DNA from 2 places in the Xanthomonas sp. NCPPB 1826 genome. Region 1 is predicted to be linked to the other one. Evidence: predicted binding sites of a transcription regulator. Region 1 holds the regulator's gene; the other holds the start of a gene.

The links. Region 1 encodes FliA, which starts transcription of late flagellar genes. Its sites were predicted from a motif close to TAAAGTTTNNCNNNCNNNGGCCGATAA; they were not measured.
Region 2: a site for FliA is predicted at 4,618-4,644, ahead of AC1PLA_RS02750 (methyl-accepting chemotaxis protein). Genes of this name have one in related genera too.

Annotation. Positions count from the first base shown of each region.
Region 1 covers NZ_CM161521.1:2,360,897-2,375,561, forward strand. Annotated here, with positions in the region: gene AC1PLA_RS10155 (hypothetical protein) at 1-291, shown strand, start outside; gene AC1PLA_RS10160 (XVIPCD domain-containing protein) at 396-1,298, shown strand; gene AC1PLA_RS10165 (chemotaxis protein CheA) at 1,545-3,197, opposite strand; gene AC1PLA_RS10170 (protein phosphatase CheZ) at 3,200-3,826, opposite strand; gene cheY (chemotaxis response regulator CheY) at 3,826-4,218, opposite strand; gene AC1PLA_RS10180 (RNA polymerase sigma factor FliA) at 4,253-5,020, opposite strand; gene AC1PLA_RS10185 (MinD/ParA family protein) at 5,017-5,901, opposite strand; gene flhF (flagellar biosynthesis GTPase FlhF) at 5,888-7,570, opposite strand; gene flhA (flagellar biosynthesis protein FlhA) at 8,487-10,559, opposite strand; gene flhB (flagellar biosynthesis protein FlhB) at 10,577-11,707, opposite strand; gene AC1PLA_RS10205 (putative bifunctional diguanylate cyclase/phosphodiesterase) at 11,922-14,009, opposite strand; gene AC1PLA_RS10210 (ligand-binding sensor domain-containing diguanylate cyclase) at 14,333-14,665, opposite strand, start outside.
Region 2 covers NZ_CM161521.1:631,628-646,292, forward strand. Annotated here, with positions in the region: gene AC1PLA_RS02745 (glycoside hydrolase family 3 N-terminal domain-containing protein) at 1-2,098, shown strand, start outside; gene AC1PLA_RS02750 (methyl-accepting chemotaxis protein) at 2,280-4,547, opposite strand; gene AC1PLA_RS02755 (NADPH-dependent F420 reductase) at 4,848-5,720, opposite strand; gene AC1PLA_RS02760 (TetR/AcrR family transcriptional regulator) at 5,650-6,123, opposite strand; gene AC1PLA_RS02765 (NtaA/DmoA family FMN-dependent monooxygenase) at 6,427-7,755, shown strand; gene AC1PLA_RS02770 (NADPH-dependent F420 reductase) at 7,791-8,531, shown strand; gene AC1PLA_RS02775 (SDR family oxidoreductase) at 8,796-9,545, opposite strand; gene AC1PLA_RS02780 (TetR/AcrR family transcriptional regulator) at 9,658-10,236, shown strand; gene AC1PLA_RS02785 (LysR family transcriptional regulator) at 10,289-11,206, opposite strand; gene dctA (C4-dicarboxylate transporter DctA) at 11,361-12,677, shown strand; gene AC1PLA_RS02795 (mandelate racemase/muconate lactonizing enzyme family protein) at 12,706-13,869, shown strand; gene AC1PLA_RS02800 (thioredoxin family protein) at 13,966-14,665, opposite strand, start outside.

The sequences.
Region 1 (14,665 bases):
TCCGTGGAATTGCAGCGTAGTCAGCGTGTGGGAGTAGGTCAGCAGGCGTCCATTCCCCTGTCAGCTGATGGTATGGCTCCTGGTCTGTTCGCTTTTGATGCGGACGGTACGACGCTGCAAGACGCCGGTTTGTCTACTGAACAGACCGCGTCCAGGGAGTTGGCGTTCGGCTATAGCAATGCTGTCCAGCCAGGCCGTTATCGGCTCAAACTGCGCTTTGATCAGAACGCCGAGGCGCTGGTTGCGGCTAATGCTCAACTTCTTGTCGCTTACACCTACAAAGGAAAGTGAGGGGAGTGAGCATGGATGATCATGAAAAGCGCTATGCAGTCACTGTCTACGTCGCTGCCGCAGGTACGCCGTTGATGGCCGGAGGCACATCCTTCGGTGGCCATATGTACTACTCGATTGACGACGGAACGACTGTCAAAAGTTATGGGTTCTCACCCATCAAGCATGGCGAGGCTAGCGGGCCAGGAAAAGTTTCGTTCAATGACGTCGATACCTACCAAAAACCATATTACTCACGCACGATGGAGATCGATAAGGCGCAGTATGAAAAGCTGGAGGCCTTCGGCGCGGCCCCTGCTAAGCACGGGTTCAATATGGAATATCACGGTGCTAAAAACAGTTGTATCGACTTCACATGGGATGCGCTCAATCATGCTGGACTGCACCGGAAGACAAAAGATGGAGTTGATAAAGACTTTGAGGGGGATATCAGACCCGTAGAAAACGTAGATGATATCAAGAGCATTCCTGCTCCTGTGCCTACAAGTGAGTTGAATAAGGAGCACAACAATCCGAAGCCCAAGCAGGAACTTTGGCAGAAGATGATTGGTGAGGCGCAGCCGCCCGGTGAGCAGGTATCTCCACTACAGGAAGTAACACAGCTCGCGAGAGTGCTGCCAACAGATCCGCTGCATCACCAAGCAGAAGAAGCCGTTCGCCGCCTTGAGCAAGGTCTCGGCCGCGAGTACGACAACAACAGCGCACGGCTGGCAGCAAGCAGCGCGTATTTAGCCAAAGAGAACGGGTTGTCGCGAATCGATCATGTCGTGCTGAGCGAGAACACCAAGTCCGTGCGCCAGGGCGAGAACGTCTTCGTTGTGGAAGGTGCGTTGAACGATCCCGCTCACAAGATGGCGCATATGAAGACGAGTGATGCGATTGCGCAGCCCGTCGAGCAATCCTTGGCGCAATTACAGGCCTTGGGCGAAACTCAGCGCCACCAGCAATCCCAGCAGCAGGAGCAACAGCGAGAGCAGTCGATTGCGCCTCAACACCGGATGGTGTGAGGTCTGGTGAAGTAATGGTTCTGAAATAACGGTTCCAGATTCACTTCCACGGCAGCCTAGCCGTCGCCAAACCATCGCGCCCATGCCTGCGCGCGTAGCGACATAGATCGGCAGCGATGCTGGTAGTGACACGACAACGGCCGCAGTACGCGGCCGTTGTCGTTAGATCAGGCAACCAGGATCGTCTTGACGATTCCCGATTCCCGATTCCCGATTCCCGATTCTCCCAATCCCGAATCCCCAACCTCAATGATCGCTGGAACGCAGCCCATCCACATCCAGGATCAGCGCCATGCGGCCGTCGCCGATCAGGGTGGCGCCGGCGTAGCCGGGCAGGCCGCGCAGGGCGCGGGGCAGGGGCTTGATCACCACTTCCTCGCGGCCGCGCACCTGATCCACCACCAGGCCGAAGCGGGTTTCGCCGGCCTGCAGCAGCACCACCGTCAGTAGCGGCGGTTGTTCGGCAGGCACGCCCAGCCAGCGACGCAGGTCGATCAGCGGCAGGGTGTGCGAGCGGCGGTCCAGCACGGCGCGGCCGTCGAACCAGCCCAGCGAGGTCTGCGGGGCGTGCAGCACTTCGACCACGCGCGCCAGCGGCAGGGCGTAGACGGCTTCGCCGGCCTGCACCAGCAGGGTCGGCAGGATCGCCAGGGTCAGCGGCACGCGGATCATGAAGCGGCTGCCGCGGCCCAGTTCGGACTGGATCTGGATCTGCCCGCTCAACTCGCGGATGCGCGATTGCACCACGTCCATGCCCACGCCGCGGCCGGAGATGTCGGTGACCTCGGCCTTGGTCGAAAAGCCCGGCATGAAGATCAGATGCAGGCACTCGTCGGTGCTCAGGCGGGCGGCGGCTTCGGCATCGATCAGGCCCTTGTTGCGGGCGATCTCGCGCAGGCGTTCGGGGTCGATGCCGGCGCCGTCGTCCTGGATTTCGATGCTGACGTAGTCGCCTTCCTGCTGCGCCGACAGGCGCACGTGACCGCTGCGCGGCTTGCCGGTGGCTTCGCGCAGGGCCGGCGATTCGATGCCGTGGTCGATCGCGTTGCGCACCAGGTGCACCAGCGGGTCGGCCAGGGCCTCGACCAGGTTGCGGTCCAGTTCCGTCTCGGCGCCGATCAGTTCCAGCTCCACTTCCTTGGACAGCGTGCGCGCGACATCGCGGGCCACCTTGGGGAAGCGTGCGAACACCTTGCTGACCGGTTGCATGCGGGTGCGCATCACCGCGGTCTGCAGGCGCGCGGTGGCGATGTCCAGCGTGCTGACCGCGCGGTCGAGTTCTTCGTCGCGCAGGCGGGTACGCAGGGTCTTGAGGCGATTGCGCGACAGCACCAGTTCGCCGATCAGGTTGACGATGGCGTCCAGGCGCTTGGTGTCCACGCGCACGGTCTGCTCGGCGTCGGCCGCCTTGGCCGCCGCCTTGGGCGCGGCCTTGGCGCCAGGCGCAGCAGCGCCATGTGCGTCATCGTGTGCGGGTGCAGCGGCAGCGGCCTTGGGCGCGGCCTTGACCGCCGGCGGGCCGCTCTTGGCATCGAACTGCGCAATCAGCGAGGCCGGTGCATGCGGCACGGTTTCGCCCGAGCCCATCGCATCCAGCATGGCCTGCAGATAATCCAGCGACTGCTGCGCGGCATCGAAGTGATGCGCCTGCAACACCGCCTGGCCGGAGCGTGCCATGCCCAGGGTTTCCTCGGCGGCGTGGCAGAGCTCGACCATCGGCTTGATCGCCAGGAAGCCGGCGCCGCCCTTGAGCGTGTGGAAGCCGCGGAACACCGCGTTGAGCTGGTCGGCTTCGTCCGGTGCCTGTTCCAGCGACACCAGCTGTTCGCCGAGGCGATCCAGGATTTCCTGGGCCTCGACAATGAAATCGGCAGCAATATCGTCTGGAACAGCACTCATGGTTACAGCCCCAATCCGGACAGCAGGTCGTCGGCGTCGTCCTGCGACACCGCGTGACGGTCCAGGCCCTTGACTGCAGGACCGGCAAGACCGCCGTCGTCTTTCTTCGGCTCGGGATTCTTCGGCGGCAGGCCGAGCGCACCGAAGCCCTCGTGCACGCGCCGCACGATGCCGGCCACGCGACGGATGATCTGGCCGCTCAGGTCCTGGTAGCTCTGCGCCAGCGACAGCTCGGTCAGGTTATGGCGCATCTTGTCCATCAGCGCGCCCTGGTCCTGGTTCAGGCCACCGTCGCGCAGCTGGTTGGCCAGCTCGCGGCATTCCTCGACCAGGTCCAGCGTGCGATGGCTGGCCTTCTCGGTCATTTCCACCACGTGGTCCAGGCGCGAGCAGGCATCGTCCAGTTCGCCGGCTTCCTCGGGCACGGTGGGCAGCTCGCCCAGCGCCTGCCCGAGTTCGCGCGCGAGCCGGCTCAGGCTCTGCATCATCGGGCGCGTGCGCAGCGCGGCGAGGTGGTCCACCTCGCGCCGCCAGGCGACCTGGTCACCGCTTTCCAGTGCATCGAGCGCGTGCTGCAGGCGCTCGATCAGGGCGGCACGTTCGGCATCGGCTTCCACGGTGGCGTTCATCAGGCGGTCGCCGCCAGACGTTCGAACACCTTGCCCAGCTTCTCTTCCAGCGTCTGTGCGGTGAACGGCTTGATGATGTAGCCGTTCACGCCGCACTGGGCCGCTTCGATGATCTGCTCGCGCTTGGCTTCGGCGGTCACCATCATCACCGGCAGGTGCTTGAGCTTGGCGTCGGCGCGGATGTTGCGCAGCAGGTCGATGCCGGTCATGCCGGGCATGTTCCAGTCGGTGACCACGAAATCGAACGGGCCGGCCCGCAACGCCGCCAATGCGCTGTTGCCGTCTTCGGCCTCTGCGGTATTGGTGAAGCCCAGATCGCCCAACAGATTCTTGACGATACGTCGCATCGTCGAGAAGTCGTCCACGATCAAAATCCGCATGTTCTTGTTCACATCAAGCTCCTAACACTAAAAATACGCGAAAAAATCATTCGTCAATTTCGACACCGGCATCGGCCAGTTCGAAGACCTTGAGGCGGCCGCGCAGACGCACCACCGCCTGGCCATGGATCTGGCAGACGCGCGATTCGCTGACACCGAGCACGGCGCCGATTTCTTTCAGGTTCAATTCCTGTTCGTAGTACAGCGACAGCACCAGCTGCTCGCGCTCGGGCAACTGGCCGATGGCCTTGCCCAGCTCGCGGCCGAATTCGCCACGCTCCATCATCTGCTGCGGATTGGGGCCGCCCTTGGCGGTGGTGTCCAGCTCGCCGTGATCCTCGATCCGCGACTCCAGGCTCAGCACCTGGCCGCGGGCGGCATCTTCCATCAGACGCAGGTAGTCGGGCAGCGGCATCTCCATCGCGGCGGCCACTTCGGTGGCGGCGGCGGCGCGGCCGGTGTGCTGTTCGATCTTGCGCACGGCGGCGGCAGCGTCGCGTGCGCGGCGGTGCACCGAGCGCGGTACCCAGTCGCCACGCCGGATCTCGTCGATCATCGAGCCGCGGATGCGGATCGAGGCATAGGTCTCGAACGAGGCGCCCTGTTCGGAGTCGTAACTGCGCGAGGCTTCGATCAGGCCGATCATGCCGGCCTGGATCAGATCGTCCACTTCCACGCTCGCCGGCAGGCGCGCGGCCAGATGGTGGGCGATGCGGCGCACCAGGTCGGCGTGCTGGGTGACGATATCGTTGGCGTTGTTGCGCTGCACGGCGCGGTACTGCGCGCTGGCCGTGGTTGCGGTAGCGGTGCTCATGCGGCCACTCCCCGTTGGATGATGCGTTCGACGAAGAACTCGACATTGCCGCGCGGCACGGTGGGGGCCTGCCAGCGCGAGGTACGGCGAGCGATTTCTGCAATGGCCTGCGCCGACGGACTGGCGGGGTAGGCCTTGATGACCGGCTGCTGGCGCTGCACCGACAGGCGCAACCAGTCGTCCTGCGGCACGTGGCCGAGGTAGTTCAGCGACACGTCGCCGAGGAATTTTTCGCAGACCCGCGACAGCTTGTCGTACAGCAGGCGGCCCTCGTTGGGGTCGCGCACCATGTTGGCGATGATCTGCAGGCGGTCCACGCCGCGTTCGCGCGAGAGCACCTTGATCAGCGCATAGGCGTCGGTGATCGAGGCCGGCTCGTCGCAGACCACCACCACGGTGTCCTGGGCGGCCTGGCAGAAGGTCAGCACGCTGTCGGTGATGCCGGCGGCGGTATCGATGACCATCACGTCCAGGTCGCGTTCCAGCTCGGAGAACACGTTGACCAGGCCGATGTGCTGGGCCGGGGCCAGTTCTGCCATGTGGCGGCGACCGGAGGCGGCCGGGACCACCAGCACACCGCCGGGGCCTTCGATGATCACTTCATCCAGCGTGCAGCGGCCGGCGATCAGGTCGGCCAGGGTGTACTTGGGCGACAGGCCCAGCACCACGTCCAGGTTGGCCAGGCCCAGGTCGGCGTCCAGCAGCAGGGTGCGCTTGCCCATGTCGGCCAGCGCCACGGCCAGGTTGGCGGAGATGTTGGTTTTACCCACGCCGCCCTTGCCACCGGTCACGGCAATGGTGCGCACCGGGCCCAGGGGCTCGGGACGGGTCGCCGACAGGGGGAAGGCGTTGGTCAGCTTGGCGTATTCACGCGACTGCATGGTTGTGCTCCGGAGTACAGGGCTTATCGGCAGCGCGCCGCAAATCTTCAAGGCGAAGAACGAGACTGGCGGCATTGGCGCGGTGCAGGTCGTCGGGGACCCGCTGTCCGTCAGTCACCCAGGTGATGGGCATTTGGTGATCGACGACGACCGACAGCGCACTACCGAAGCGGCCGGTCTCGTCAAGTTTGGTCAGCACCACGCCCTGGGGCTTGGCGTGGGCAAAGCGGCGCACGACCTCGTCGAGGTCGGAAAAGTGCGCGTTGGCAGGCAGCACCAGCAGCGAGGTGACCTGATGCGCGGCGCGCAGCCAGTTCAGCTGGGCGGCCAGGGCGCGGTCGCGCTGGCCCATGCCGGCGGTGTCGATCAGCACCAGCTTGTAGTCGCGCAGGCGCTCGAGCAGTTCCAGCAGGCTCTCGGCGCTGTCGGCCTCGTGCACGGCGATGCCGAGCTGACGGCCGTAGCTGTGCAGCTGCTCGCGGCCGCCGACGCGCTGGGTGTCGGTGGTGACCAGGGCCACATCGCGCGGGGCGTGCTGGGCGGCGAAGCGCTGGGCGAGCTTGGCGATGGTGGTGGTCTTGCCGGCGCCGGTCGGGCCGACCAGGGCGATCACGCCGCCGCGTTCCAGCGGGTCGACCGGGGCCACCGGCAGGCGCTTGGACAGCAGGCCCAGCATCAGCCCGCGGCCGCGGTGCAATTCGGTATCGGCCGGAATCTGCAGTGCCACGTCGCGGATCAGGCCGGCGTCGAAGCCGTAGTCGTCCATCAGCTCCAGAGCCTGCGCGCGCACCGGCGAGCCACGCAGGCGCTCGTCGGTGAGGCGGTTCATTTCGCGCTCGATCATCTGCCGCATCAGCGCCAGCTCGCCACGCAACTGCTTGAGTTCTTCATCGTTCTGCGGCGCCGGGGCGGCGGCGACCGGCACCGCGGCCAGCGCCGGCGGGGCGACCACCAGCGGCGGCAACGCGGCCGGCGGCAGGATCTGCGGCAGCGCGTCCAGGTCGAAGTCGGCGTCGTCGTCCAGCGCGTCTTCGTCCTGGTCGTAGCCGGCCTGCACGGGGGCAGCAGCGGCGGCCATGATCGGGGTCGGGGCCTGCACCGGGGCAGCCTGCACGGCGGCGCGCTGCACCGGCGCGGTGGTCAGGAAATCGGCGAACAGCTGTTCCGGCACGGCCGACAGCGCGTGTTCCTGGCGCGGCGCGGCGGTCACCGCGACGGCATGGGCCAGGGCCTGGGCGGCAGGCGAGGGGACGGCAGCGCTACGCACCGGTGCGGGGACCTGCGGCTGGCGCGGCACATTGACCGGCTGGCGCAGCGCCATCGCGGCGATCATGTCTTCGGCGGCACTGGCAACGCGCTGGCGCTGGCTCGTACCGGCATCGGCGGCCTGCTTCAGCGGTGCGTGGACCGGTGCGGCGGCGGCTTGCGGGGCCGGTGCCTGCGGGGCAGCTGCCGACGGGATCGGCGCGGCGGCAACGGCCGGCGTCTCGGAGCGCGCGGTTTCCAGGGCGCGCTGCACGAGTTCTTCGTCGTAGTTGCTGGCAGCGACGATCTCGATGCCTTCGGCGGTGCGGCGATTGGACAGGATCACTGCGTCCGGGCCGTGTTCTTCACGCACCATGCGGAATGCGGTGCGCATGTCCGGGGCAACGAAGCGTTTGATTTTCATGCGAAGTGCCTCCAGGAACGGGACCCGCCGGACGCCGGACGGGTGCGCGATGAATGTGGGTGTGTTGCCAGCGTCATGAGTTGCCTGTCCCGTTCGGTTGTTCCAAGTGCTGCTCTCGCCCCGCAGCGGTGGCGCTGGCTGCGGTCTCGGCAGAGCTAATGCACGCGGCGTGCCAAAACGGGGTGCCGGGGTTCCGGCGCGGGAAGCTGGGGCGTTAGGAACAGGCGGGGGCTGTGTGTCCGGCCGGGTCCGACGGCTTCAAGTCGATGGATTGATTGACTTTTTTCCGGGGCGGCGATGCGCTGGCGTCGTCGTGCGGGCGGAAGCGCTGGCGGCCGGAAGGCCAAGTCTGGGGCGCTCGGGATGCCTGGAAACGGCCAGCGCCGTGCAATCGATTGGAGATCCGGGCCAGTGGCGGCTTTCCGACGCCGGGGCGCTGGTCGGTCTCCGGCCTGCTGCCATCGCTGGCCAGCGTGGTGGGTAGGTTCGTAGGAGCGCACCTGGGCGCGACGGGCCGTCCCGGTAACGCCTGTCGCGCCCAGGTGCGCTCCTACGGTGGTGTCGGCGTCTGCGGTGCGTTGTCGGATTGCCTGGCCTGTCGTAGGAGCGCACCTGGGCGCGACGGGCTGTGCCGGTAACGCCTGTCGCGCCCAGGTGCGCTCCTACGGTGGTGTCGGCGTCCGCGGCGTGTTCTCGGGTTGCCTGGCCTGTCGTAGGAGCGCACCCGGGCGCGACGGGATGTGCCGGTAAAGCCAATCGCGCCCAGGTGCGCTCCTACAGTGGTGTCAGCGTCTGTGGTGTGTTGTCGGATTGCCTGGCCTGTCGTAGGAGCGCACCCGGGCGCGACGGGGTGTGCCGGTAACGCCTGTCGCGCCCGGGTGCGCCCCCACGGGGGGCGTTGGTCGGCGGGGCGGTTTCAGCTGATCGTGCCGACCAGCTTCAGGCGCTTGTCTTCGGGCACTTCGCTGTAGGCCAGTACCGACAGGGACGGGACGCTGTGGCGGACCAGGCGGGCCAGGGCGGCGCGGACCTGGCCGGGCACCAGCACCACTGCCGGCTCGTTGCGGGCTTCCTGCTTGCCGACGCAGTCGGCCAGGCTCTGGTGCAGGCGCTCGGCTAGGCCGGGCTCCAGCGCCACGCCGTTGCCGTGGGTGGACTCCTGCAGCACGCGCTCCAGCTGCGGGGCCAGCGTGTAGACCGGCAGCTCGGCCGACATGCCGGCGATTTCCTGCACGATGAAGCGGCCCAGCGAGGTGCGTACCGCGGCGGTGAGGGTGGTCGGGTCCTGGCTGTGCGGGGCGTGCTCGACCAGCGCTTCGACGATCTTGCGCAGCTGGCGCACCGGGATGCGCTCGATCAGCAGGTTCTGCAGCACGCGCACCACCACCGACAGCGGCAGCGCCTTCGGGGTGAGGTCTTCGACCATCTTCGGCGCGGTCTTGGCCAGGGTCGCCAGCAGCTGCTGCACTTCCTCGTGGCCGAGCAGTTCCGGGGCGTGTTCGCGGATCAGGTGCGACAGATGGGTGGCGACCACGGTGGCCGGGTCGACCACGGTGTAGCCCATCGATTCGGCATAGGCGCGTTGGTGCGGCTGGATCCAGGTGGCGTCCAGGCCGAACGCCGGGTCCTTGCCGGGGATGCCGTCGAGCTGGCCGAGCGCGCCGCCCGGGTCCAGCGCCAGTTCGCGATCGGGATAGATTTCCGCAGTGGCCACCGGCACTCCGTGCACCAGCAACCGGTAGGCGTTGGCCGACAGTTCCAGGTTGTCGCGGATATGCACCGGCGGCACCAGGAAGCCGATGTCCTGGGTGAGCTTGCGGCGCACGCCCTTGATGCGCGCCATCAGTTCGCCACCCTGATTCTTGTCAACCAGCGGAATCAGCCGGTAGCCCACTTCCAGGCCCAGCGGGTCGATCGGGCGCAGCTCGTCCCAGCTCAGCTCCGAACTGGCCTGGGCGGCAGTGGCCGCGGCGGCGGCCTTGGGATCGGTGGCGGGGTCGCCGGTCGGCGGGATGACCAGGCTGCGCTTGTACATTTTCCAGGCGATCACGCCCAGGATCAGGCCCAGCGTCAAAAACGCGACGTTGGGCATGCCCGGCACCAGGCCGACCAGGCCCAGGATCGCTGCGGCCACCGCGAGGGCGCGGTGCTGGCCGAACACCTGGCTGATCATGGCGCCGCGCATGTCCTGCGCGCGCGAGGCGCGGGTCACCAGCAAGGCGACCGAGGACGACACCAGCAGGGCCGGCAGCTGCGCCACCAAACCGTCGCCGATCGACAGCAGGGTGTAGGTGGAGGCGGCATCCACAAAGCTCATGCCGTGCTGGAACATGCCCACCGCCATGCCGCCGACCAGGTTGATGAACAGGATCAGGATGGCGGCGATGGCGTCGCCGCGGATGAACTTGTTGGCACCGTCCATCGCACCGTAGAAGTCGGCTTCCTCGCGGACTTCCTCGCGGCGGGCCTTGGCTTCCTCGCGCGTCAGCAAACCGGCGTTGAGGTCGGCGTCGATGGCCATCTGCTTGCCGGGCATGGCGTCCAGGATGAAGCGCGCGGTCACTTCCGACACGCGCCCGGCACCCTTGGTGATGACCACGAAGTTGATGATGGTCAGGATCGCGAACACCACGATACCCACGGCGTAGTTGCCGCCGATCACGAACTGGCCGAACGCCTCGATCACCTTGCCGGCTGCGGCATGGCCGTCCTGGCCGTTGATCAGGATCACGCGGCTGGAGGCGACGTTCAGCGCCAGCCGCAGCATCGTGGTCATCAGCAGCACGATCGGGAAAATGGTGAATTCCAGCGGGCGCTGCACGTAGACGACCGCCAGCAGCACCATCAGCGAGATGGCGATGTTGAAGGTGAACAGCGCATCCAGCACCGGCGCGGCCAGCGGCACCATCAGCATGGCCAGCATGGCCATCAGCGCCAGCGGCGCGCCCAGGCCGTTGCGCAGCAACTCCATGATGCGCCGGGCATTCATCGGGGCGGGTTGGGCGCTCATGCGCTGGCTCCCTTGCCGAACTCATCCACGTCCAGCGACGGCAATTCCGGCATCGGGCCGCCGTTCCAGCCACGCAGCTGGTAGACGTAGGACAGCACCTGGGCCACGACCGAATAGAGTCTCACGGGAATTTCCTTGCCGATTTGCGCTTCTCTATACAAGGCGCGTGCCAAAGGCGGGGCGGTGACGATCGCCACGCGGTGCTGTTCGCAGGCTTCGCGGATGCGGAAGGCCATTTCATCCACGCCCTTGGCCACCACGATCGGGGCGCGCATCTTGCCGCCTTCGTACTTGAGCGCCACCGCGTAGTGGGTCGGATTCATCAGCACCACGTCGGCCTTGGGCACCGCTTCCATCATCTGGCGCTGCGACATCTGCATCTGCATCTGGCGGATGCGGCCCTTGACCTCCGGGCTGCCCTCGCTCTCCTTCATCTCGCGCTTGATCTCTTCGCGGGTCATCTTGAGCTTCCGCAGCCAGTTCCACTTCTGGTAGGGCGCGTCGATGGCGGCCAGCAGCACCAGCGCGCCGGCGGTGTAGAACAGCAGGCTCTTGGTGAAGTCCAGGCCGTTGCCCACCGCCTGTTCCAGCGGCTGGTTCACCAGCGAGCGCAGGCCGTGCAGGCCCTTGGAGATGCACAGGCTGGCAGCCAGGCCGACGAACAGCAGCCGCAGCACCGACTTGATCAACTCGGCCAGGCTGTTGCTGCCCCACATGCGCTTGATCCCGTTCATCGGGTTGAGCTTGGTGAGGTCGGGCATGATCGCCTTGCCGGAAAAGCGCAGCCCGCTCATCAACAGCGGGCCGGCCAGGCCGGCGGCCAGGCAGATGCCGATCAACGGCAGCATCACCCACAGCAGCTGCAGCAGCAGGTCGCCGAAATGGCCGAACAGCGCCATCGGGTTTTCACGCATCTTCGGGTCCGGGCTGAGCGCAGTCTTCATCCAGACGCTGGCGCCATCGCCGATACCGCGGGCCAGGGCCATCAGCGCGAACACGCCGGCACCGAACACTGCGGCAGTGGACAACTCGCGCGATTGCGGGATGTTGCCCTGCTCGCGGGCTTCGCGCAGGCGTTTTTCGGTGGGAAGCTCTGTGCGTTCGCCGCCGTCTTCGGACTCGGACATGGAGGTGCCGGTGACTGGTCAGCCCTGTGTCATGCAAGTGGCGTTCCAGTTCGGGAATCGGGAATCGGGAATCGGGAATCGGGATTGGGGAATTGAGATTGGGATTGGGATTGGGATTGGGGATTGGGTAGTCGGGACGCAGCGGCTGTGCGTGGGACTGCTGGCGGGTCGTTGCGCGTGGATGCCGGGGCGGCGGTTGTTTTGACGCCTTCGCTCAGCCGGTCGGGCGAGTTGGGCCGTCGCGTTGGGCGACCACCATCGCGATGAAGTGCTCGGCGTCCATTGGCCGGCCCAGCAGGTAGCCTTGCAGCTGGTCGCAGCCCAGCCGTTCCAGCGTGTTGCGCTGGGCGGTGGTCTCCACGCCCTCGGCCACCACCTGCAGGCGCATGGTGTGCGCCAGTGCCACCACCGCGGCGACGATGGCGATGTCTTCCGGGCCATTGTCCAGGGCCTGCACGAAGCTGCGGTCGATCTTGAGTTCGTGCGCGGGCAGCTTGCGCAGGTACATCAGGTTGGAATAACCGGTGCCGAAGTCGTCGATGGCAATGCGCACGCCCAGCGCATTGAGCTGGCCGAGCGTGCGCAGGCAGGCCTCGGCATCGCGCATGGCCATGCTCTCGGTGATTTCCAGGGTGAGCTGGGCCGGTGGGATCGCGTAGTTGGCCAGGGTGGTGGCCACCTCGTCCAGCAGGCTGGGCGAGGCCAGCTGCGTGGCCGAAAGGTTGACCGCCACCCGCCAGTGCCCATGTCCCGCCTCGCGCCAGTCGCGCATCTGCCGGCAGGCCTGCTGCAGCACCCAGCTGCCGAGCGGGCCGATCATGCCGCTGCGTTCGGCCAGCGGGATGAAGCTGTCCGGCGGCACCAGGCCGCGCTCGGGGTGCTGCCAGCGGAGCAGCGCCTCGGCGCCGACCGGGCGGCCATCGTCGGCGCAATACTTGGGCTGGTAGTGCAGGACGAACTGACCCAGTTCCAGCGCACGCGGCAGATCCTGCAGCAGCTGCAGGCGCTCGCGGGTGGTGCCGGTCATCGAGCGCTCGAAAAAGCTGTAACGGTTGCGGCCGGCCTGCTTGGCGTGACTCATCGCCGCATCGGCATGGATCATCAACTGATGTTCGCTGCCGGCATCCTCCGGATACAGCGCAATGCCGACGCTGCTGCTGAGGCGCAATTCCTGGTCGGCGACCAGGAACGGCACCGCCAGCGCCTGCAGCAGATGCGCGGCGATGGCGGCGGCATCCTCGGGGTCGGCGATGGCCGACACCAGCACGAACTCGTCGGCACCCAGCCGCGCCAGGCTGCCGTGGGCGCGCCGGTGCGCACTCATGCGCCCGGCTACCGCCACCAGCAACTGGTCGCCGAACTGGTGGCCGTAGCCGTCGTTGATGGCCTTGAATCCATCCAGGTTGATCAGCATCACCGCAAAGCGTTGCCCGTCGCGCTGGGCGCGGTCGATGCTTTGCAGCACGTGCTCGTGCAGCAGCACGCGGTTGGGCAGGCGGGTGAGCGGGTCGTGCAGGGCGGCCAGCACCAGCTCGGCATTGGCCTGCGCCAACGACCGCGCGAGCACGTCGGTGCGTTGCTGGAAGCGCCGCGACAGCACCGAGATCACCAGTGCCAGCGCCAGCAGCGCCAGCGTGACCAGCACCACCACCGCGGCCAGCCAGGGCAGCGGCAGATGCGCACCGGCGGCCGCGCCGCAGATGCTGCCGGGCGCGAACTGCGCGGCCGCCATGCCGGTGTAATGCATGCCCACGATCGCCACGCCCATGATCATCGCCGCGATCAGGCGCAGGCTGTAGCGGCGGCCGTCGTGGCGCAGCCGGAAGGCGATCCACAACGCCGCCGCCGAGGCGCCGATGGCGATGGCAAGGGACAGCCCGAACAGCAGCGGGTCGTAGTTGATGGCCGGGGACATGCGCAGCGCACCCATGCCCATGTAGTGCATCAGCGCGATGCCCAGCCCCATCAGCACCGCGCCCATGCCCAGCCGCGGCCACGGCAGATCGGCCCGCGAGGTCAGCCACAGCGCGAATGCCGATGCCAGAATCGCCGCCAGCATCGAATAGGTCGTCAACGCCAGGTCGTAGCCCAGCGGAATCGGCAGGCGAAACGCCAGCATGCCGACGAAGTGCATCGACCAGATGCCGATCCCCATCGCCACCGCGCCGCCCATCAGCCAGGCCACGGCATCGCCGCCACGGCTGGCAGTCACACGTGCGGCCAGATGCAGTGCGGTATAGGAGGCCAGCACGGCCACCACCAGCGACAGCATCACCATGCCAGGGTTATAGGTTCCGACCACCCATCCACTTCCGGCGCCGAGGGACGCACTTGCTCAAGCACCTAGCGACCCCGGGCGCCACTTCTTGAGCGCCTGCGGGCAGCCGGCGGCGATCGACGTGCATGCGCCGCAGGTCACGCGCAACTGCGCTGGTCGGCCGGGCAGGGGCCGCCGGCGATGGCTGTGATGCGTTGGAGGCGAGGGGGCTGCGCGCGAGGTGACGGTGCGGGCGATGCTGCGGTGCCGTGACCGGCATGCGGGTAGCTGCCAGTGCATGCGTGGATGCTGTGCGTCGAGCTGAAATCCGTACGCAGCGAGCTGCGCCCGACCGGCGACTCTTGGGCTCACGCCACCGACGATTCGGGCTCTTCCGGTTCGATGCGATTGCGGCCATGCCGCTTGGCGCGGTACAGCGCCTCGTCGGCACGCGCCAGCAGCGTGGCGGCGTTGTCGCCGTTCCGGAACCAGGCCACGCCGACCGAACAGGTCACCTGCAGCGGCCGGGCGGCACCCACCTCGTACGGTGCCAGGCTGAGCTTTTCGTGGATGGCGCGCAGCCGGTGCTGGCTATGCTGCGACATGCCCGGCAGCAGCAACAGCAGTTCCTCGCCACCGTAACGGCCCACCTTGTCCGAGTCGCGCAGGCAGGCGGTCAGGCGAGCGCCGACCTTGGCCAG
Region 2 (14,665 bases), 1.7 Mb from region 1:
GCAGGATGGCAAGGCGATCGTCGCCAATCCGCTGACCCGCACTGCCGACGGGAGCGCTCAACTGGCCGCCGCCCGAGCCGGGCGGCTGACCGGAGTGTTCAACGGGTCCAACGTGCGCTGGCATCAGCAACTGCAGCAGGCAGCGCTGCAAAGCCGGTTGCGGATTCCGCTGTTGTTCGCCGCCGATGTGATCCATGGCTATACCACGGTGTTCCCGGTGCCGTTGGCCGAGGCGGCCAGCTTCGAGCCAACGCTGGCACAGCGTACCGCGCGTGCCGCGGCGATGGAGGCCAGTGCTGTGGGTCTCGACTGGACCTTCGCGCCCATGGTGGATATCGCCCGCGATGCACGCTGGGGGCGTGGCGTGGAAGGCGCCGGCGAAGACGTGCTGCTGGCGCGGCTGTTTGCGCAGGCACGGGTGCGCGGCTTTCAGGGCGATGTGGGGCTGGCCCATCCCGAAGCGATGGCCGCCTGCCCCAAACACTTTGCCGCCTATGGTGCGGCCGAGGGCGGGCTGGATTACAACCGCGTGGACGTGTCCGAACGGACGCTGCGCGAGGTGTATTTCCCGCCGTTCCAGGCGGCGTTTGCCGCAGGCGCGGTCACGACCATGGCCGCCTTCAACGAACTGTCGGGCATTCCCGCCACTGCCAATGCGTGGCTGCTGGATACGATGTTGCGCAGGGAATGGGGCTATCCCGGCCTGGTCGTGTCCGACTTCCAGGCCGACCAGGAACTGATCGCGCACGGCGTTGCGGCCGATGGCCGTGACGCGGCAAGACTGGCGTTTTTGGCCGGGGTGGATATCAGCATGGAAAGCGGCCTGTATCTACAGCACCTGCCGGCCTTGGTTGCCGCAGGCGACGTGCCGATGGCACGGCTGGATGCGTCGGTAAGACGCGTCCTGGCGTTCAAGGCGGCACTGGGGCTGTTCGACGACCCGTTCCGGCGCATCCGGCCCGCACGGGCGCAGTCATCGCAGCGCAACACCGACACCTTGGCACTGGCCCGCGAGGCCGCATGCAAATCGGTGGTGTTGCTGAAGAACGATGGCGAGTTGCTGCCATTGCGCCGCAGCGGCCAGCGCATTGCCTTGATCGGGCCCATGGCGCGCGACTGGATCAACCACGCCGGGCCATGGAGCCTGTTCGACGAGGAAGACAAGCGCAATACGCTGGCCACCGCGCTGGCGAATGCGCTGCAGGATCCGCAGGCACTGCAGGTGGTGGACGGCTGCGACTTCGAGCAAGCATTGCCGGGCGGTGTGCAGGCCGCGGTTGTCGCCGCCAGATGTGCCGATGTCGCGCTGCTGGCGATTGGCGAACCACTGGGCTACTCGGGCGAAGCGCAATCGCGCAGCGAGATCTGCATCCCCGAAGCGCAGCGACAGTTGCTGGCGGCAGTCGTCGCCACCGGCACGCCTGTCGCGGTCCTGCTCAGCACCGGTCGCGCGCTTGCGCTGGAAGGGCCGGTGCTTGGATGCGCGGCGATCCTGGTGACCTGGTTCCTGGGCTCGGCGGCCGGTGTTGCATTGGCTGACATCCTGTTGGGTGCACAGGCACCGTCCGGCCGTTTGCCGGTGAGTTTTCCACATGCGGTCGGGCAGGTGCCCTACACCTATGCCCACCCGCCAACCGGCCGTCCCAATCCCCGGCCGGACGAGCTGGAGCCTTACACCACGCATTACCGGACGGCGCCCAACACGGCACTGTTTCCGTTCGGCCATGGGCTCACCTATGGGCGCATCGACTATGCCGAACTGAGCTTGAGCGATGCACGCCTGCCAGCCAATGGCAGCATGCGCATCAGCGCACGCATCTACAACCGCGGCACGCGCGATGCGGACGAAGTGGTGCAACTGTATGTGCGCGACCGCAGCGCCAGCGTGACCCGGCCGGTGCGGGAGCTGAAGGATTTCCGCAAACTCGCGGTGCCGGCTGGCGGCAGCGCGCCGGTGGAGTTTGTGTTGCGGCGTGCGGACTTGTTGTTCATCGGTCAGGCATTGCAACCGACCGTGGAGCCGGGTGTGTTCGATGTATGGGTGGCGCCATCGGCTGAAGCTGCAGGACTGACGGCGAGCTTCGAATTGGTGGAGTGAGGTGACGTGCGGTGATGCTGGTCGATATTCATGACCTTGAGCATCACCTGCGTCCGAAGTCCGATGATGACCGTTGTTCCCGAGCAGTCGGTGCGACCGAGCACGCGGATCCCATGCTGCGCAATGATGTGCAAGAGCAGAACGCGGGTGGGCCCGGAAATCCGGGCCCACCACGGTTCGGTCAGAACTCCTGCCAGCCTGCGCCGTCTGTTGCGCCGGCGACTGACTCGAGTTTGCGTGGTGCCCGGTGCGGAACAAGCTTTGCAGGTGTCTTCAGGGGCGCTGCCGTTTTCCTGCTGCCGGCCTTGGCAATGGCTGATGTGCCAGCAGCTGCGCCGACCGGAACAGCTTTCTGTCCGTCGATCTTGAAGACCGCCACCGCCTCGGTCAGCTGCGTGGCCTGCTCCTCCATCGCACGGGCTGCAGCCGTCGCTTCCTCGACCAGGGCTGCGTTCTGCTGCGTCGTTTCATCCATCTGCGTGACCGTGATGTTGACCTGCTCGATGCCTGCCGACTGTTCCTGCGAGGCGGCGGAGATCTCACCCATGATGTCGGTCACGCGCTGCACGCTGGAGACGATCTCGGCCATCGTGGTGCCCGCCGTATGCACCAGCGTCGAGCCTTCGGTGACGCGTTCGACCGAGTCGTCGATCAGCGTCTTAATCTCCTTGGCCGCGGCAGTGGACCGCTGGGCCAGCGTGCGCACTTCCGAGGCAACCACGGCAAATCCACGTCCCTGTTCGCCGGCACGTGCCGCTTCCACGGCTGCGTTCAAGGCCAGGATGTTGGTCTGGAACGAGATGCCGTCAATGACCGAGATGATGTCGGCGATCTTCTTGGACGAGGCTTCGATACCAGCCATGGTGCCTACGACCTTGCTCACGATCTCGCCGCCCTGCGAGGCCACGCCTGCCGCGCCGATCGCCAGTTGGTTGGCCTGACGTGCGTGTTCGGCGTTCTGGCGCACGGTGGAGGTCAGCTCTTCCATCGAGGCAGCGGTTTCTTCCAGGTTGGCCGCCTGTTGTTCGGTGCGCTGCGACAAGTCCTGGTTGCCGGCGGCAATCTCGCTGGCCGCCGAGTTGATCGACACTGCCGACCGCTGGATGCGGCCAACGATTTCGGCAAGCTGCGCGGCGGTGGTGTTGGCGTCATCGCGCATCTGCGCGAACACACCCTTGAACTCGCCGGTCATGCGTGCGGTCAGGTCTCCTGCGGCAATGGACTGCAGCAGCGAAGACAGCGATTGCAGGTTGCTGTCCGCGGTGGCCATGAGCAGGTTCAAGCTCTCCACCATGACGCGGAAATCGTATTGGAAACGCTCGGCATCGCCGCGCGCGGTGAAGTCACCGTCCGCGGCAGCCTGTGCCAGCTGCTTGATCTCGATGTTCATCGCGGACAGGTTGGCCTTGACCTCGTCCATGGTCTGCGTCAGCACGGCCTTCTCACCGGGCAGGCGCTCCATGCTCTCGCTCAGGTCGCCGATGGCATAGCGGCCCATGATCCGTGCAAGGTTGGACTGCACGGCCAGGTGGGAGGCCACAAGCGCATTGGTGTCCTCGGCCATGCGGCCGTAGTCGCCCGGGAAGGCCTGGGCATCCATGCGGAAGCTGGTCTGGCCCTCATCGTGGCGCTTGGCCATGTCGCCCTGTGCAGTCAAAAGGGCCTGCAGCTGTGTCTGCATGCCCTGCATGGCGCGCAGCAAGCGGCCGGTCTCGTCCTTGGCCTGAGTCTGCACGTTGTTGCCGAGCTGACCATTGGCGATCGCCTCGGCTGCGTTGGTGGCGCGTGCCAGCGGCTGGGTCAGGCTGCGGGTGATAAGCCAGGCCAGTAGGCTGCTGACCAGCACGACCGCGGCACCGCCGAGGATGAGCAGGAGCTTGCCGCGATCCATCGACCGGACTGCTTCTGCGTAGGCCTGTCTGCTCTGTCCTTCCTGCCGGGTGACGAGCTCGCGGATCTTGTCCTGCCAGGCGAGCGTGGCAGGCCGCGCCTGCTCGCTGAGAATGTCCTGGGCCTGCGCGTTGTCGTTCTTGGCGGCCAGTGCCATGACTTCGTCGTTGAACTTCACGGAAGTCGCCCGACGCTCGTCCATCTCGTTACGGATCTTCCGCCCTTCCTCCGAGCTGGACAGCGTATCCAGCCTGGTGCGCAGCTCCTGGTAGCGCTGGCGCTGGGCGTTGATGGTGTTGAGCGCTTCGGTGTTGAGCTCCTCGCTTGTCGCCATGGCATACGTGCCCAGTGCGATCAGCAGCGATGAGTTGGCATCCAGCATGCCGTTGCCGATCTGGATCTTGGCGGTGCGGTCGAGAACGATGAAGTCCAGCTGCGCGCGTGCGTTCGCCATCGTGCTCAGGCCGGTGGCCACCAGCAGGCCTGAGAGAAGAATCAGGATTCCGAATGCAACGGCCAGGCGGTGGCCGACGTTGAAGCGTTGAAGAAAGGCGATCATGGACGTCCCAGAAGAGATCAGTGGAGGCATCGATGTCCACGCTGTTAGCGAGCCTGGCACCGGTTCCCCAATAACGGCGTCCTTGTCCAAAACTGGAATGTCTGTCACTAAATTATCATCGCACCCTTCAGAAAACGCCGGAGCTGTCGGGGTGCTCCTGACGCATGTCAGGACGGGCGGCTGCACACCTTGCACAAACCGCTGTTCGCCGTGCCGCCGTCTTGCCATCCTCAGGCTCGGCAACACCTGCTTGCGTTTTAAAACGCGCCGACTGCATGGCGATGTTGCCGACCTGCCTGGCTACATGTAGATGGCTCTGCTGATCCGGGCGCCGAAGCCTGCATCGGGATTGGTTGCGGAGTCGCCCAGCCTTTCCTGCATGACCGCCACGGCAAGGTCGCGACGTTTCGCCAGTCGGCTGCGGTCGGCGCTGGCGAGTGCATCGCCGATCTCGCTCCTGGTCAAATCGGTGCAATACGCAGGCGCTCCTGGCTGCTGGCGCCAGGAATCAGCCAGGTGGCCCGAATAAAACGCGTCGAAGCCGGTGTCATTCACCAATGCCATCGCGACCTCGCGATCGTTGTCGCGATCAGCCGCCACGGGGATGGCGATACGGCCGGGCGCAGTGGCCGGCTGGCCTTTCTCGGCAAGCGAACCAGACCCGATCGCATTCCATGCCTTGGCGATCGGGCGGCCCAATTGCTCAGCCACCCACAGGCTCTCAACCTGGCCCGCTTCAATCGCGTCAATCTTGCTGTCACGCGCGGGGTAGTAGTTGGACGTGTCGATCAGCACGACATCACTTGAAACCTGCGCCAGCAGCGGCTTGAACTCCGGAATCCTGTTCAACGGGATCGAAAGGATGATGGCATCGACATCGACCACGCATTCTTGCGCAGTCACTGCGCGAGCGCCCGAGGACAGCAGTTGCAGGTCAATCGTCTCTGGCCCACGCGAGTTGGCAACCTTGACCTCATGGCCGAGCGAACTCAGCTTTTTCACCAGCGTTTTGCCGATATGGCCGGTGCCGATAATGCCTAGCTTCATGATGCGTTCTTCTGTGTGGAGAGCGGGGTGGTTTACGCGGCGAGGGAAGTGCCTTTCACGCAGGAAGCGCCCAGCCTGAGCGCAGCACGTCCTGCAGCGCCTGGCGGGCGTCGCTGTCCGCGTCACCGCTGGCAGCTCCTGCCCATGCGATCGCAAGCGCGGCAAGAAAGATGTCGCGGCCAGTCAACGATGCCCGCGCCTGACCGGAGCGTTGTGCAGCCTGCAGAAACACGCCTGAGGCCTCGACCACGGATTGGCAGGTCGGCATCAACACCGAACTTGGCTGGGACCATGCGGCCCGTAGCGGCTCCGGAAGACCTTCGTAGGCATTCATCCAGTTTCCCAACGCCTCGATCCAGCGTTGCAGCGCACGCCCCGGGTCGTGCTCTTCTGCCCTGATGGCCATGCGTGCTTGCTCGAGGTTGGCGTAATGCGTTTCCAGTAGCGCTGCCAGCAGGGCGTCGCGGCTGGGGAAGTGCCGATACAAGGTCCCCGGGCCAACGCCTGCGCGCTTGGCAATGCTGTCCATCGACACATCGATGCCTTCCTCGGCAAAGGCGTTGCCGGCGACCTCAAGAATCTGGGTCCTGTTGCGTTGGGCATCGGCGCGCGGAGGGCGTGGCTGAACGTCGGAAGACATAGGTCGGTTAGCCTGGTTCTTGATATCCGGAGTGTATCTCCATATATTTCCCGGCACAAACGGAGCGTGTCTCCCTTTTGCGGGGCGCTTTGAACCGGGAGGTTTTAAGAGCGCAGTCGGCGGCCGGCTGTCGCTGTCTCCGCCGGTTGCCACCGCCGGACGCGCGCACCACCACTGCAGATCGAGGAACGCATGAGCCACTCCAAGACGATGATCATTGGCCTGCACCTGGGCAATGGCTACGGGTCCCAGCCGGGAGCCTGGCGCATGCCGTGGGTGGATCCGACCAACTACACCAGCTTCGATGCCCGCGTGCGTCAGGCGCAGGCCGCCGAGCGTGGGAAATTCCAGTTCATTTTCCTGCCTGACGGTCCGAGCGCGGTGGCCGATATCGACAACGAAGCGCCTCACTTCAACCTGGATGTGATGATGACCCTGGCTGCCGTTGCGCGCGGCACCGAGCGTATCGGTCTGGTGGCCACCGGCTCCACGACGTTCAACGAGCCGTTCAATCTGGCGCGGCAGTTCAAGGCGCTGGACATCATGAGTCACGGGCGTGCCGGCTGGAATGCGGTGACCTCCAGTGGTGAGGATGTCGCCGCGAACTACGGGCGAAAAATTCCGCCCAGCGCGGATCGTTACGCACGTGCGCACGAGTTCGTGCAACTGGTGCAGGCGTTGTGGGGCAGTTGGGGGAAGGATGCCTGGCTGCACGACCAGGCCTCTGGCCGGTTTGCCGACGCCAGGCAAATTGCGCCGATCAACCTGCAAGGCAGGTTCGTCGGTTCCCGCGGACCGCTGTATATCCCACCCTCGGAGCAGGGCCAGCCGGTGATCTTCCATGCCGGCGGCAGTCCCAATGCATTGGAGCTGGCCGGACGCTACGCCAGCGCTGTGATCGGTGCGTGTTTCAGCATTGAAGATGCCCGCGCGCAACGCACCGCCTTCCGCAACGCCGCCAAGCAGGCCGGCCGCGACCCGGACGAGATCAAGTTCATTCCCGGGCTGATGACGACAATCGCGCAGGATCGCCGTGCGGCACTGGATCGCCGGATTGCACTGACCGCGCAGACCTTTCCTCAGCGGCTGGGTTACCTGCAACAGATGCTCGGGCTACGTCTGGATCCTGCTGCACTCGAGCGGCCTCTGTCGCCCGCGCAACTGGCTGCGGCACGCCCGTCGCCCCAGGATCCTCGCTCGACAAAGGCGCTGCAGATCGCGCGGGAGGGCTGGAGCCTGCGCGACATCCTGGCCCATGGCGTCATCGACTATCACCCGGTGATTGTGGGCCCGGCGGTCGAGGCGGCCGACCACATGCAGGCCTGGTTCGAGGCAGGTGCGGCCGATGGTTTCTGGATCTCACCGGATATCAATGACGACGGCATTGATGCCTTTGTCGATGGAGTCGTGCCGATCCTGCAGCAACGCGGTCTGTTCCATCGCGATTACCGGGGCACCACGCTGCGCGACCACCTGGGCGCACCTGCCCAATACGGGCGCGATCCACGCATCACTGCGTGAGCCGCAGCACGTCACACACATCGGAAGGAGCACACATGAACATCGGCATCATTGGCGCAGGCAATATCGGTGGCACCCTGGCACGCAAATTCGTTGCAGCCGGGCATGTCGTCAAACTGGCTGGTTCAAAAGGCCCCGACAGCATTCGTGAACTGGCAGAAACGATCGGCGCCGAGCCTGTCGCCGCTGAAGAAGCGGTCAAGGACGTCGAGGTGATCGTGCTGTCCATCCCGTTCGCCAGGATCCCCGAGGTTGCGGGCCTGTTCTCCACCGTACCCGCACAGGTGGTGGTGATCGATACCTCGAACTACTACCCGCAGCTCGGCACCAGGATCCCGCAAGTCAACGACGGCAAGCTGGAAAGTGTCTGGTCCAGCGAGCAGCTTGGCCGGCCCCTCATCAAGGCATTCAACGCCGTGCTCGCCAGGACACTGGCTGAGCGCGGCAAGCCCGCAGGCACGCAGAACCGGATCGCCATCCCGGTGGCAGGCGACAGTCCGGCCGGCAAGGCGATCGCGCAGCAACTGCTCGACGCTGCCGGGTTCGACTCGGTCGACGCGGGAAATCTTGCAGATTCATGGCGGCAGCAGCCAGGCACGCCTGCGTATTGCACCGAGCTTCCGATTCCTGAGCTGGCGTCAGCGCTCAAGGCTGCAGTGAAGGGCGATGCACCGGGTCATCGCGATGCACTGATGGCCGAGTTCTATGGCGCTGACGCACCGCCAAGTCACGAGACGATCGTTGCGCGCAATCGGGCAGTGACCGCGCCGCGCTGAGATCCGCTTCCAGGGGATCGGAAGAACCTTCGCGAGGAGCGGGTGCCAACCCGAATGGATCCAGCCAGGTGCACATGGCACCGGGATGGTCTGCGCGCTGCAAAGGTGTCGAAGGCGCTCACCTGGAAGCACTGGATGCGCGCAGCAAACATGCCTGCGTATCTCGCGGTAGCGGCCTTGCAGCCATTCATGCCCCACGGGTGAGTGACCGGCTTCAGCACGGCGGTGGCGCCGTGCTGACGAGTTGGATGTTCTGCGCCAGCCCTAGAACTTGACGGTGGAAAGCATTCCCAGCATCTCGTCGTAGCTGCCATTGGCCGCCGCATCGCGAAGAAACCTGGCGCGTTCCACGACAATCTCCTTCGGCGTGCTTTCTGCATGCAGCAGCGCCAGTGCTTCGTCGAGGAATTCGTCCAGGGGCATGGCATGTTCGTCGTTGCCTTGGCCGTACAGTTTGGTGCGAACGCCCGGAGGCACCAGCTCGATGACCTGCACGGTGCTGTCGGCCAGCTGCACACGCAAGGCTTCGGTGAACGAGTGCACCGCGGCCTTGCTGGCGCTGTAGGTCATTGCAGCCGGGAACGGCACAAAGCCCAGCGCGGAACTGACGTTGATGATGACGCTGTCGTTGTTGCTGGCAAGTTGCGGCAAGAATGCATAGGTCATGCGGATGGTGCCGAGCAGGTTGATGGCAATCGCCTCTTCGGCAGCCTGCAAGGACTCTGGCTTGAAGACGTTTTCGCTCGGCATGATGCCGGCATTGTTGATCACCACATTCAAGGCGGGGTAGCGCTCGGCCGCCACGCGGCTGGCCTGGACGATGGAGTCCGCGTCCGCAACGTCGATTTCGATTGCCTCGATGCCTGGATGCTCGGCAGTGATCTGATCCAGCAGCGCTTTCTTTCGCCCTGACACGATGACCATGTTGCCAGCCTGCTGGAGCCGCAGCGCCAGTCCGAGGCCGATGCCAGAGGTCGAGCCGGTAATGAGGATGGTGTTGCCGCTGTTCTTCATGGATGTTTCCTGGGTACGGAAGGGGTAGAATCCAAACGGACAACAGTCCGCTTGCCTCGAAACGTTGGCGGACAACTGTCCGTTTGTCAATAAATTCAGTGAGGAACAGGGTGTGGAAAAGCCAACGCGATCCGATGCACTGCAAAATCGCGAGCGCATCCTGTCCGTGGCGCTTACGGAGCTGGTGCGCTCGGCCGATGTGCCACTGAGCGCGATCGCCAAGAAGGCAGGCGTCGGGCAAGGGACCTTCTACCGCCACTTCCCGACGCGGGAGGCCTTGGTGGTAGAGGTCTATCGCCATGAGATGCTGCAGGTCACCGGGTTCGCCGAGCAGTTGCTGAAGACGCGTCCGCCGGAGCAGGCGCTACGCGAGTGGATGAACCGTCTGGCCGAATACGCCATTACCAAGGCGGGCCTGGCGGATGCGCTTCGGGTTGTCGCCAACGCGAAAGAGTGCGCAGGCAACGCAGGCTATGCCCCCGTGATCGCTGCCGCCCAATTGTTGCTGGATGCCAACGAGAAGGCCGGAACGATTCGTCCAGGGATCACCACGGACAAGTTTTTCCTGGCGATCGCAGGGATCTGGCAGATCGACGCCACCGAGAACTGGCAGCCACGCCTGGCCTGGCTCATGGAGACGGTGATGGAAGGATTGTGCGCGGGAGCGCCAGGACGGCCTGCAGGCGGATAGCGGCGGCAAGCGCCCGGATTCCAAGCGCGCAGCAGTACGCATGCCGCACCTGCTAGGTCTCCAGCTTGCCTTGCTTGAGCTTTTCCCACATGTCTTCGGCTTGCTGGGGTAAGCCGCCGGTGTGACGTATCAGGCAGATCTCCATGCCGATATCCCAGTGCGTGTCGCCGGGCGCTGCATGGACCAGCAACCCTTTGGCGAGGTCCTCTTCCACCAGTGTGCGCGGCAGCCACGCGATCCCGGCACCAGAGCGGCACATGGCCAGCAAGGTCGCTGCAAGATCGGAAGTCAACGCAGGTGTCAGGCGCGGTTCCACATCCTTGAACGCTGGATGCCCGGCGATGATGCGGCCCAGGCCGGAATCTGCACTGTAGGACAGCAAGGGCATTGCATCGGCTGAGACGAGCGACCAACGCGGGCTGCCGTCGCCATTTTCCTTCGCTGCACTGAAGGGCTGGAGCACATCGTTGCCGACCACAACCCGCTCGAACTGTTCCGGATCCAGCCCGAGACACATCCGCGGATGATGGTGGCAGAGCAGGAATTGCGCTGCCCCTTGCAGCATCAATTTTTCGCACGCCCTGAGCGTGTCGGAGACCAGCTGAAACGCACCGATACCGGTGTTTGATTCGATGCGCCTGACAAATGCCGGAAAGAACGTGAAAGAAAGAACATGGGTGGCGAGGAACGCCAACGCAGGCCGGTGTCGCCCGGCCACTTCCAGTGTTTCCTGCCGCGCAGCGTAAATGCCCGAGACCAACCCGGATGCTTTGCGAACGAACGCTTCGCCGGCCGGCGTCATCAGCACTTCCTTGCGCGAGCGCGTGAACAGCGGCGTGCCCAACCATTCTTCGAGGGCATGAATGCGCCGACTGAAGGCCGGCTGGGTGACAAAGCGACGTTGTGCGGCGCGCGAGAAATTCAGGGTCTCAGCCAGCGCCAAGCAGTCTTCGAGCCATGTCAGTTCCATGATGCCGATTGTGCATCAAGCGCATAAAAAAGGCATTGGCAGCGCTTGGGCGCTGGCACTTACGCTCCGACTCGAGCTTGCAACGCCTCCACAGGCAGGTTGTCCAGCAAGCGGCAATTCCGGTGGGTTCGCATGTCGACGGGAGCGGGCGATCATGCAGAAACGAAGTGGCATAAGACAGGTGCTCGGCCAGCTCTACGTACAGGTCCTGATCGCCATCGTCATTGGCGGCCTGGTGGGTTATGTGTGGCCGCATCTGGGTGTGGTCTTGCAGCCTGTTGCGGAGGGTTTCATCAAGCTCATCAAGATGCTTCTGGCACCGATCATCTTTGGAACGGTCGTGGTCGGGATCGCCAAGATGGGAAGCGTCAGAGAGGTCGGGAAAACCGGCGTCAAGGCGCTGATTTACTTCGAGGTCGTGTCGACACTCGCACTGGCAATTGGTCTTGTCGTGGTGAACATCATCCGCCCCGGCGAGGGCATGAACATCGATGCCGGTTCGATCGACAGCAGCGCGATCGGGCAGTATGTCAATCGCGCAAAAGACGATGCTGGCATGGTCGATTTTGTGCTGAACATCATTCCCACCACACTGGTGGACGCCTTCGCCAAAGGCAGCATGCTGCAAGTCATCCTGGTTTCGGTGTTGTTTGCAGTGGGGCTATTGCAGCTGGGCGAGCGTGGCAAGCCCCTGGTCGATCTCATCGATAACGGGCTGCAAGCATTGTTCAAGATGATCAACATGGTGATGCGACTCGCGCCACTGGGCGCAGGTGCGGGCATCGCTTTCACGATCGGCAAGTATGGCCTTGCCACCCTGTGGTCGCTGGGGCATTTGATGCTGGCCGTCTACGTGACGTCGGCACTGTTCGTGTTTGTGGTGCTGGGAGCGATCGCACGGTGGACGGGCTTTCCACTTTTGCACCTTCTCCGGTTCATCAAGGACGAAATACTTGTCACGTTCGGAACCTGTTCCACCGAAGCCGTGCTGCCGCGCATGATGATGAAGCTCGAACTGGCCGGCGTGCGCAAATCGACGGTTGGCCTGGTTCTGCCCACCGGATACACCTTCAATGCGGACGGCACCTGTATCTACCTGACCATGGCAGCCATCTTTGTGGCGCAAGCGACCAATACGCCGCTGCCGGTCTACCAACAGATTGCCTTGCTTGGGGTGTTGTTGCTGACCTCGAAAGGATCGGCTGGTGTCGCTGGCGCGGGTTTCGTTGCGTTGGCCGCAACGCTTTCCACCATCGACACGGTGCCTGTTGCGGGGCTGGTGCTTCTGCTGGGCGTCGATCGCTTCATGAACGAGGCCAGGGCGGTGGTCAACCTGATCGGCAACAGTGTCGCCACGCTCGCCATTGCCAAGTGGGATGGCGCGCTGGATCTGTCCAAGACCCGGGAAATCATGCGTCGTCAACAAGCGGGCGAGCCCATGCCTGTCGCAGCCTCTTCAACCGATTCATAACTCACACCAACCTGCGGGAGACCACCCAATGCGTATCATCGATGTCGTTGAAATCACCAAGCCGATCTCCTCGCCGATCCGTAACGCCTACATCGATTTTTCGAAGATGACCGCCAGTCTGGTGGCGGTGGTCACCGATCAGGTGCGCGCCGGCCGTCGGGTCGTCGGCTACGGATTCAACTCCAATGGGCGCTATGGACAGGGCGGGCTGATACGCGAGCGCTTTCGCGATCGCATCCTGGAGGCAGACAGTGCATCGCTGTGCAACGACGCCGGCGACAATCTGGATCCGTCCAGGATCTGGAAGGCGATGATGTCCAACGAAAAGCCGGGTGGTCATGGCGAGCGCTCCGTCGCAGTGGGCACGCTGGATATGGCGATCTGGGATGCGACCGCCAAGATCGCCGGCATGCCGCTGTTCCGCTATCTGGCGCAGATGAAAGGCCGGCAAGCCGATCCACGCGTCTTCGTCTATGCAGCCGGTGGCTACTATTACCCGGGCAAGGACAACAGTGCCTTGCGCAAGGAGATGCGCGGCTATCTGGACCGTGGTTACAACGTGGTCAAGATGAAGATCGGTGGCGCGTCCATTGACGAAGACCGCGGCCGGATCGAGTCGGTGCTTGAGGAAATCGGCAGCCAGGCCCGCTTGGCGGTGGATGCAAATGGGCGCTTCGACCTGGAGACTGGCATCGCCTACGCCAAGATGCTGCGCGACTATCCGCTGTTCTGGTACGAGGAAGTCGGTGATCCGCTCGACTACGCGCTGCAAGCCGCCCTGAGCGAATTCTATCCGGGGCCGATGGCAACCGGCGAAAACCTGTTCTCGCACCAGGATGCACGCAACCTGCTGCGCTACGGCGGCATGCGCCCGGACCGCGATTACCTGCAGTTCGATTGCGCGCTGTCGTACGGCCTGGTCGAGTATCTGCGCACGCTGGAGGTGCTGGAACAGTTCGGCTGGTCGCCCGCACGTTGCATCCCGCACGGTGGTCATCAGATGTCGCTCAACATCGCCGCAGGCCTGGGTCTGGGCGGCAATGAGAGTTACCCGGACCTGTTCCAACCATATGGTGGTTTTCCTGATGGCGTTCAGGTCCAGGACGGACACATCGTGATGCCGGAGTTGCCGGGTATCGGCTTCGAGGGCAAGTCCGACCTGATCAAGGTCATGCGTGAGCTGGCCGAATAGGACGGGATGGCATTGGCTGCGTTTCTGATGGGCGAACCACCTGCGCGGGGCATGCCTGTGCCGACCTTCGCAGGCGCATCAGGACTGCGCCCCGCCTCACCCCAGCCAGTCGGCGCAGGTGGCTGGCTTGTTCTCGTCGGCGCAACGTGTCTGCGCCTTCTGGCGCAGGCGCGTCAGCACCGCGCTGCCTGTCGGGCTCTGCTTGCTCCAGGTCTTCAGTGATGCGCCGACTTCCTCGAAGTGCTGGCGATTATCTTTGAGATAGCCATCGGATTGCCGCGCCAGATCGCCGATCACTCGGCTTGCAAGCGTCTCGATACCTGTACCGTCCTCCGGGCTGAGCCGGACCAGCGCATCCAGATAGGTCATGCCCCGCTCAACCACGGTCCCCTGGCTACCATTCGAATCGTAGGCCTGCTTGAACCATGACAGCGCAGCCTTGGTGTCACCGCGCTGTTCGGCCAGGATGCCCAGGTAGGGCATGTAGTAGGACGGTGTCTTGCTACGCGTCAACTCGGCCTGCATCAATTGCGCAGATCCCTTGTTATCGCCCACCAGCGCCAACAAGCCGGCAGCACTTGTGATCGTGGATTGACGCTCTTCATCGGTCTTGGCTTCCGTCACCGCCCACTGCACGCGCTGGTGCACGGTCTTGACCACGTCTGCAGGGAGCGGAGATTGCGGCTTATTCATTTCCGCTCTGGTCGGCTGTCCCTGTGCCAGGCGAGCAAGGTCGATCTCGGCATACCCGGTCCGCAAACGATCAACGATGGGCAAGGTGGGATCGGCATAGGCC